One region of the Providencia manganoxydans genome, then DNA from elsewhere that is predicted to be linked to it. Evidence: predicted binding sites of a transcription regulator. Region 1 holds the regulator's gene; the other holds the start of a gene.

Region 1 (4,208 bases):
ATACGCAGCAACCAATGACCATTAATTCGGTCAAGCAATCCCTTGATTTAGAAAAAAATGTCACCACATTTACAGATGATGTGGTGGTAAAACAAGGCTCAATAGATATTAGAGCTAACAAAGTCGTCGTCACTCGTCCAAGCAGTAACTCAGATAAAATTACGATTGAGGCTTTTGGTACGCCAGTGACCTTTTACCAGTTACAAGACGATGGAAAACCAATCAAAGGCCACGCGTTGAAAGCGCGCTATGAAGTTGATAAAGAGCTTTTAACACTAACGGGTGATGCCTATCTTGAGCAGTTAGATAGCAATATTAAAGGTGATAAGATCACCTATGTTGTCCCAACCCAGCAAATGGAAGCGTTTAGTGACAAAGGCAAACGTGTGACAACAGTATTATTGCCATCACAGCTACAAGAAAAAGGCCCAGCGGCAAACAACGGAAAGAGTAAATAATCGTTATGGCGACACTAACCGCAGAGAATCTGGCAAAAGCATATAAAAAGCGCAAGGTGGTTGAAGACGTCAGCCTTGAGGTGAAATCAGGTGAAATTGTCGGCCTACTGGGCCCTAATGGCGCCGGTAAAACCACCACCTTTTATATGGTGGTCGGAATAGTCCAGCGGGATGCAGGCAAAATTACGATCGATGGGGAAGATATTAGCCTTCTACCGTTACATGAACGTGCACGTCGTGGTATTGGCTACCTTCCACAAGAAGCCTCTATTTTCCGCCGTCTCAGCGTTTATGATAACCTAATGGCCGTGCTAGAAATTCGTCATGACTTAAACTCAGAACAACGTAAAGAACGTGCTGAAGAGTTGATGGAAGAGTTTAGCATTACCCATTTGCGTGATAGCCTTGGTCAGTCGTTGTCTGGTGGTGAGCGTCGCCGTGTTGAAATAGCTCGCGCGCTCGCCGCAAACCCCAAATTTATCTTACTTGATGAGCCGTTTGCTGGTGTTGACCCTATTTCAGTGTTGGATATCAAAAAAATTATCCAACACTTACGTGATTACGGTTTAGGTGTTTTGATCACAGATCATAACGTGCGTGAAACATTAGATGTCTGTGAAAGAGCGTATATTGTCAGCCAAGGTCACTTAATTGCTCACGGTACGCCTGAAATGATCCTCGAAAACGAGCAAGTAAAACGAGTGTATTTGGGGGAAGGCTTCCGTCTATAATTTATCGTGTTAGGTGGAGAAAACATCATTCATGAAGCAAAGTTTGCAGCTCAGAATCAGTCAGCAACTGGCAATGACGCCTCAGTTGCAGCAAGCGATCCGTTTGTTGCAACTATCTACGCTTGAGCTACAACAAGAGATACAACTTGCACTAGAAACTAACCCACTTCTAGAACAAGAAGAAACGGCTTCGGAACTGGAATCTCTCGATAACCTCGAAACGAGTTCCGATAGCAGTGAAATCGACACTAAAGATGCACTCGAAAAAAATGATATGCCAGATGAGCTGCCTCTTGACGCTGATTGGGATGAAATTTATACCGCTGGCACGCCATCAGGCACAAGTAACGACTATAGCTTTGACGAGCTACCCGTTTACCAAGGGGAAACCACACAGACCCTGCAAGACTATTTAGTTTGGCAATCAGAATTAACCCCTTTTACCGAAACAGATCGTGCCATTGCTACAGCAATCATTGATTCGATTGATGATTCAGGCTATTTAACAACCTCGATTAGCGATATACATGAGGGGATTAACAATTCGGAGATCACCCTTGAAGAAGTGATAGCGGTACTAAAACGTATCCAACACTTTGATCCTCTCGGTGTCGCTGCACAAGATCTGAAAGAGTGTTTGCTTATTCAATTATCTCTTTATCCAAAAGAAACTGAAGGTTTAGCTGAAGCACGAACAATTATTAGCCAACACATCGATTTATTGGCCAATCGTGATTTCCGCCAACTCAGTAAGCTGACCCGATTAAAAGAAGATGCCCTAAAAATAGCCATAGATTTAATATTGACTCTCAACCCAAAACCGGGGCAATCCATCAATACCGGAGAGTCTGAATATGTCATTCCAGATGTTCTGGTGAAAAAAATCAACGGACACTGGCAAGTTGAATTAAATACAGATAGCATTCCTAAATTAGGTATAAATAATCACTATGCTTCTTTGATAAAAGATTCAGTAAGTGAAAGTGATTCGCAGTATATTCGTAGTCATTTACAAGATGCTAAATGGTTGATTAAAAGCTTAGAAAGCCGCAATGAAACCTTGTTAAAGGTAGCATGTTGCATTGTTGAGCAACAACAAGAATTCTTTGAATATGGTGATGAATACATGAAACCCATGATACTGGCTGATATCGCCTATCAAGTGGATATGCATGAATCTACCATATCAAGAGTGACAACCCAAAAGTTTCTCCATAGCCCTAGGGGAATTTTTGAGTTGAAATATTTTTTCTCTAGTCACGTGAGTACCGATACAGGAGGAGAAGCCTCCTCAACTGCAATACGTGCATTAGTGAAAAAACTGGTTGCTGCTGAGAACCCAGCAAAACCATTGAGTGACAGTAAATTGACAAGCATGCTAGCCGAACAGGGCATTCAGGTTGCACGTCGAACTGTCGCTAAGTACCGTGAATCGTTATCTATTCCGCCCTCAAACCAACGTAAAAAATTGGTTTAATTGAATAAAATAAGGAAGATTGTATGGAATTTCAGATTACTGGACACAATATCGAAGTCACACCTGCATTACGTGAAACTGTTGAGAAAAAGATCAGAAAATTGGAACAATTATTTGATCGAATCAACGGCATTCAAGTCGTGTTGAAAGTTGAAAAAGTTCAGCAAATTGCTGAAGCAACGGTGCAGGTTAATGGTGCAGAACTCCATGCGTCAGCGGAAGAAAATGATATGTACGCTGCAATCGACCAACTGGTAGACAAACTGTCACGCCAGTTAACCAAACACAAAGAAAAACTGAGACAACATTAATACATTTATACTCTAAATAATTCAAGAAGCAGGTAGGCGACAAGTGAAGATAGACGGAGAGCATAGATGAACTATGTGACTCGGCTAGCGTAGCGTAGTCCCTTATACCTCAACGAAGAGCCTTGCAACTTGAAGTATGACGAGTATATGGGGCAATCACCGTGTATCGTGATAAGCCACAAATAAATGGTCAAACCAGCTAGTGGTATACTGCTAGCTGGTTTTGTAGTCCTAAGCGAACAATAAAATGAATAGTGATATAGAAATCCAATTAAGCGCCGTATTATCTCCTGCTTGTACACGTAATAATCTTGTTTGCACCAGTAAAAAAAGGGCATTAGAGATTATCAGTGAACTGGCTGCCGCCGAGTTGGGATTACCGGAAAACACGGTATTTGAAGCATTACTCACCAGAGAAAAAGTTGGAACTACTGGCATTGGCGGGGGGATCGCAATTCCTCACGGCAAACTCGCAGAAGGAGAGCACACTCAAGCGGTAGGTGTTTTTTTACATCTAGAAGAGCCTATTGCCTTTGATGCAATAGATAATCAGCCTGTAGATCTCCTATTTGCTTTGTTAGTACCCGCAGATCAATGTAAAACGCACTTACACACACTGTCTTTAATTGCTAAAAAATTAGCGGACAAATCATTCTGTAAGCGCTTAAGATCTGCACAAAGCGATGCTGAGCTGTATAGTATAATTACCGAGTAAGTTATATACTCGTCAAGCTTCAAGTTGCAGCGTTGTTGACTACGTTCACTCGCACCAGTCACATAGTTACTACGCTTCTGGCGACTCGTTCACTTGTCGCCTAGCTGCACCTCGAATCATTTAGAGTATAATTGAGATACTTTATCATCACTGGGTTACATGTGTATGAATTTTTGATATTTTACTCATATATACTCAGTGATGTATAAATAAGTAACCAAAAGATCGATTCACTATCGGAGATCATAAGATCACCGACAAGAAATAAAAGGGAGTTAGCTCATGGTGCTGATGATTGTCAGCGGCCGTTCCGGTTCGGGGAAATCCGTTGCCTTACGTGCGCTGGAAGATATGGGTTTCTATTGTGTAGATAACCTGCCGGTTGTGCTGCTTCCAGAACTGGCCAATTCACTCGCAGATCGTAATATTTCAGCAGCAGTGAGCATTGATGTGCGTAATATGCCTGATAACCCAGAGATCTTTGAGGAAGCGCTTGATCGGTTACCCTCTAGCTTT
Region 2 (4,208 bases), 1.1 Mb from region 1:
GTACTCCAGGCCCGACTGGTGCAAGCGCTACAGCACCTTTTAGCGGGTATTTTTCATTTGGTGGTAAACTTGCAGTCCACAATACAGCACCACCACCTAAACTATGTCCAACTGCCACCCATTCATTTGCCAAATTTTCAGGAAGTTGATGAGCCGCAGAAACGATGTCTGCAATATTATTCGCATTGCTTTGCCCATTCAGCTCTAAACGCGGACCATCAGCCCCCCACCTAGCATAATCAGTACGCAGTACAGCATAGCCATGTGCCAACGCTGTATTCAAATAAGCATCTCTATCAGGGTTATTATCTAGCGAAGGCGAGCACTGTGGGGCGACACCTGTTGTCCCATTTCCCCAGCTCAGAACAGGATAACCCTTTTCAGGTGCGGTGCCTTTCGGTATCGCAATGCGGCCAAAAACGGTAACAAGCTCATTATTTGGTGACGTGGAAAGATAAGAAATAAGATATTCTTTTTCTGCGTTCTCATAGCGGGTGCCTGAATCTAATAAGCGGCTAGTTAATAACTGCCCTGCCTTTAAATTATCCGAAACAGCAGGAACTGCATATAGACAAGCAAGCATCAGTCCTAAGAATAAGAACAATTTCGATTTAATGTGCTGATAGATGCCATTTAGCATTATATGTTCTCTTTAAGTGAATTAAATTTAGCCGTTTTAAGTTTTCTCCTATACGACCTATGATTGTAATTTAATGATATAATTACATTTACTGTAGCTTTGCTATTTTTATCAACGAGGCTCCTACAAACGAACAAAAAATAGCCACCCCAAAGTTAACATTTAATTAACAATTATTTCAACCTACAGGTGTCACATAAAAAGATTTTTTATTTGGTGAGCGATAAACTATCAAATACATCATTAAATGACTAAATCAATACGTTTTAGGCTAGATATTTTTATTCTTTTTTGTTTATACACTTAATTGAAAAATATAAGATAAATCAAATTATATATTCGGAAGAGCCTATGTTTTCTATAAAAAAAAATTCAACTCTTTTTTTGATATCGTTGATGTTAGTGATGAGTACTCAATCTTATGCTTCTAACACAGATGCCAGTATAAAAATAATAAAATCCTCTCTCTCAAGCTTTCAATTATATATTGGAAATTATTATCTTGTTAAAAATCACTATTACTCTAAAAAATATTATTTATTATCAGCCGAAAATGGAAATTCCGAAGCTCAAACAACTGTAGGTGATCTTTATATAAAAGGAGAGTTATTTGCCACTGATTATAAAAAAGCCATGAAATGGCTAATGAAGGCATCTGAAAGTAATAATCCTAAAGCTCAAGCCTATATTGGTTACTTGTATAGTCAAGGTTTAGGCGTTGAAAAAAATTATGATAATGCATTAAAATGGTATTTAAAATCGGCAAAACAAGATTTTGGATTAGCGCAAAATAATATCGGCTCTTTATACTATGATGGTAATGGAGTACAACAAGACTACCAAGCGGCAATGGAATGGTATCAAAAAGCAGAAAAAAATGGCTATACAAGTTCAGCAAATAACATAGCCTATCTCTATCAACACGGTTTAGGCGTAGATATTGATTACAAAAAGGCGATGGAATGGTATTTAAAATCCGCATCTAAAAATGATGCTGGTGCTATGTATAATATTGGTTACCTATATGAAAAAGGGCTTGGCGTACCTGTAGATATCGAAAAAGCTAAAGAGTGGTATGATAAAGCTTATTCATTAGGATTGGATATCGCTAGATCCAGACTAAATTTATTAAAAATAAAAACACAAAATAAGCATGATAGTTGAATCATATTTAATATGTTTTTTATAGAAATAAAAATGATTACCTAATGAGTAAAATAACAATTTAATTATCGCTTAATAATCAATCCTAGAATAACTAACATACTTACATCTTATTTAATAAATACATTCACTCAAAATAGACGATTGTTAAGTGATTAAACGCTTTATATGCACTATAAATGTTCCCCTTACATGATTGCGCACCAAATTGGTGCAATAAAAACCACAAAACGCACCAAATCGGTGCAATAAGCCCCATTTATTATCTGACTCATTTGCCATAACCTTGTAATACCCAGTATTCCCGCGATTTTAAAAAGTTGGCATGGTTTTCGCTTATACTTATTAGTGAGAAAGTTACATCTTAAATAATTAAAGCTGAAAAGCCCAAAAATAACTGCACAAAGTAACACCATTATATACTCTAAATAATTCGAGGTGCAGCTAGGCGACAAGTGAATGAGTCGCTAGGAGCATACATAAGTCTGTGACTGGCGCGCGAATGAGCGTAACTCAACAACGCTGCAACTTGAAGTATGACGAGTATATGTGGTTATTTTGCAGACCCCGACCTGACCAGGAGAGCCGACGATGTCCGCAGAACACGTTTTATCGCTGATAGAAGAGCACAAAGTAAAATTTATCGATTTGCGTTTTACTGATACAAAAGGTAAAGAGCAACATATCACCATCCCTGCTCACCAAGTCAACGAAGATTTCTTTGAAGAAGGTAAAATGTTTGATGGTTCATCAATTGGTGGCTGGAAAGGCATCAACGAATCTGACATGGTACTGATGCCAGATCCATCAACAGCGATGCTTGACCCGTTCTTCGCTGATCCTACACTAATTATTCGCTGTGACATTCTTGAGCCGGGCACCATGCAAGGCTATGACCGCGACCCACGTTCAATTTCTCAACGCGCTGAAGATTTTCTGCGTTCAAGTGGCATCGCGGATACCGTTCTGTTTGGCCCTGAGCCTGAATTCTTTATCTTTGATGACATCCGCTTCGGTAATAGCATGCATAATAGCTTCTACCAAATCGATGATATCGAAGCAGCTTGGAACACTGGCACTAAATATGAAGGTGGCAACAAAGGCCATCGTCCGGGTGTTAAAGGCGGTTATTTCCCAGTACCACCCGTCGATTCCTCACAAGATCTACGCTCTGCAATGTGTACCACGATGGAAGAAATGGGCTTAGTCGTTGAAGCTCACCACCATGAAGTTGCCACAGCAGGCCAAAACGAAGTGGCATGCCGCTTTAATACGATGACCAAAAAAGCGGATGAAACCCAGATCTATAAGTATGTTGTGCATAACGTCGCTCACGCTTATGGTAAAACAGCAACCTTTATGCCAAAACCATTAGTTGGTGATAACGGCTCAGGTATGCACTGCCATATGTCGCTGTCAAAAGATGGTATCAACCTGTTTGCGGGTGACAAATACGGCGGTTTATCTGAAATGGCACTGTACTATATTGGCGGGATCATCAAGCATGCTCGCGCACTGAATGCCTTCACGAACCCTACAACTAATTCATACAAGCGTTTAGTTCCGGGTTATGAAGCACCCGTTATGTTAGCTTATTCTGCGCGTAACCGCTCTGCATCAATCCGTATCCCTGTGGTTGCAAGCACCAAAGCACGTCGTATCGAAGTTCGCTTCCCAGATCCAGCAGCAAACCCATACTTAGCGTTTGCAGCACAGCTAATGGCTGGCCTTGATGGGATCATCAACAAGATCCACCCGGGTGATGCAATGGATAAAAACCTGTATGACTTGCCACCAGAAGAAGCAAAAGAAATTCCAACTGTGGCTGGCTCATTAGAAGAAGCATTAGCTGAATTGGATAAAAACCGCGAGTTCTTAACCCGTGGCGGTGTTTTCACTAATGATGCTATTGATGCTTATATCGAGTTGCTGCGTGGCGACATTCAACGTGTCCGCATGACGCCACACCCATTAGAATTTGAAATGTACTACAGTGTGTAACACGCCGTTCCACTGTTAGTCTTTGTTGCCGTGAAACATTTGCCCCATCTTTGATGGGGCCTTTTCTCCCTCACGATTTTTTGCAGGCAACATTTAATTGACCGTATCCTGATTCAAATTGCAGCTTTGTTGGGTAAATCAAGTATAATGCACCAAAATAGTGCAGGAGCAGAATTACATGAAAACCGAACATTTGCCAGCACCAGAGTACATCCTTGATTCACTGTTAAACAGCGTCTTAATCGTTGATTATGACCTAGTGATCCATTACGCCAATCACGCTGCACTGCAAATCCTCGCACAAAGCCAACGCAAAATATATGGTACTCCATTACCTGTACTCTGTAGTTATTGTTCATTAAATGATGAGTTAATGATTAATAGCCTAAAGGAAGGTCATAGC

The links. The regulator sigma-54, encoded in region 1, starts transcription at its own class of promoters, with help from an activator protein. The targets are predictions, from matches to a motif close to GTTGGCACANNTTTCGCTNT.
Region 2: glnA (glutamate--ammonia ligase) is a predicted target of sigma-54. The motif match lies at 2,124-2,143, and genes of this name have one in related genera.

Annotation. Positions count from the first base shown of each region.
Region 1 is NZ_CP067099.1:3,648,171-3,652,378, forward strand. It holds gene lptA (lipopolysaccharide ABC transporter substrate-binding protein LptA) at 1-458, shown strand, start outside; gene lptB (LPS export ABC transporter ATP-binding protein) at 464-1,189, shown strand; gene rpoN (RNA polymerase factor sigma-54) at 1,221-2,666, shown strand; gene hpf (ribosome hibernation promoting factor) at 2,690-2,977, shown strand; gene ptsN (PTS IIA-like nitrogen regulatory protein PtsN) at 3,225-3,692, shown strand; gene rapZ (RNase adapter RapZ) at 3,975-4,208, shown strand, end outside.
Region 2 is NZ_CP067099.1:365,563-369,770, reverse strand. It holds gene JI723_RS01635 (alpha/beta hydrolase family protein) at 1-640, opposite strand, end outside; gene JI723_RS01630 (tetratricopeptide repeat protein) at 1,046-1,804, shown strand; gene glnA (glutamate--ammonia ligase) at 2,396-3,805, shown strand; gene glnL (nitrogen regulation protein NR(II)) at 3,984-4,208, shown strand, end outside.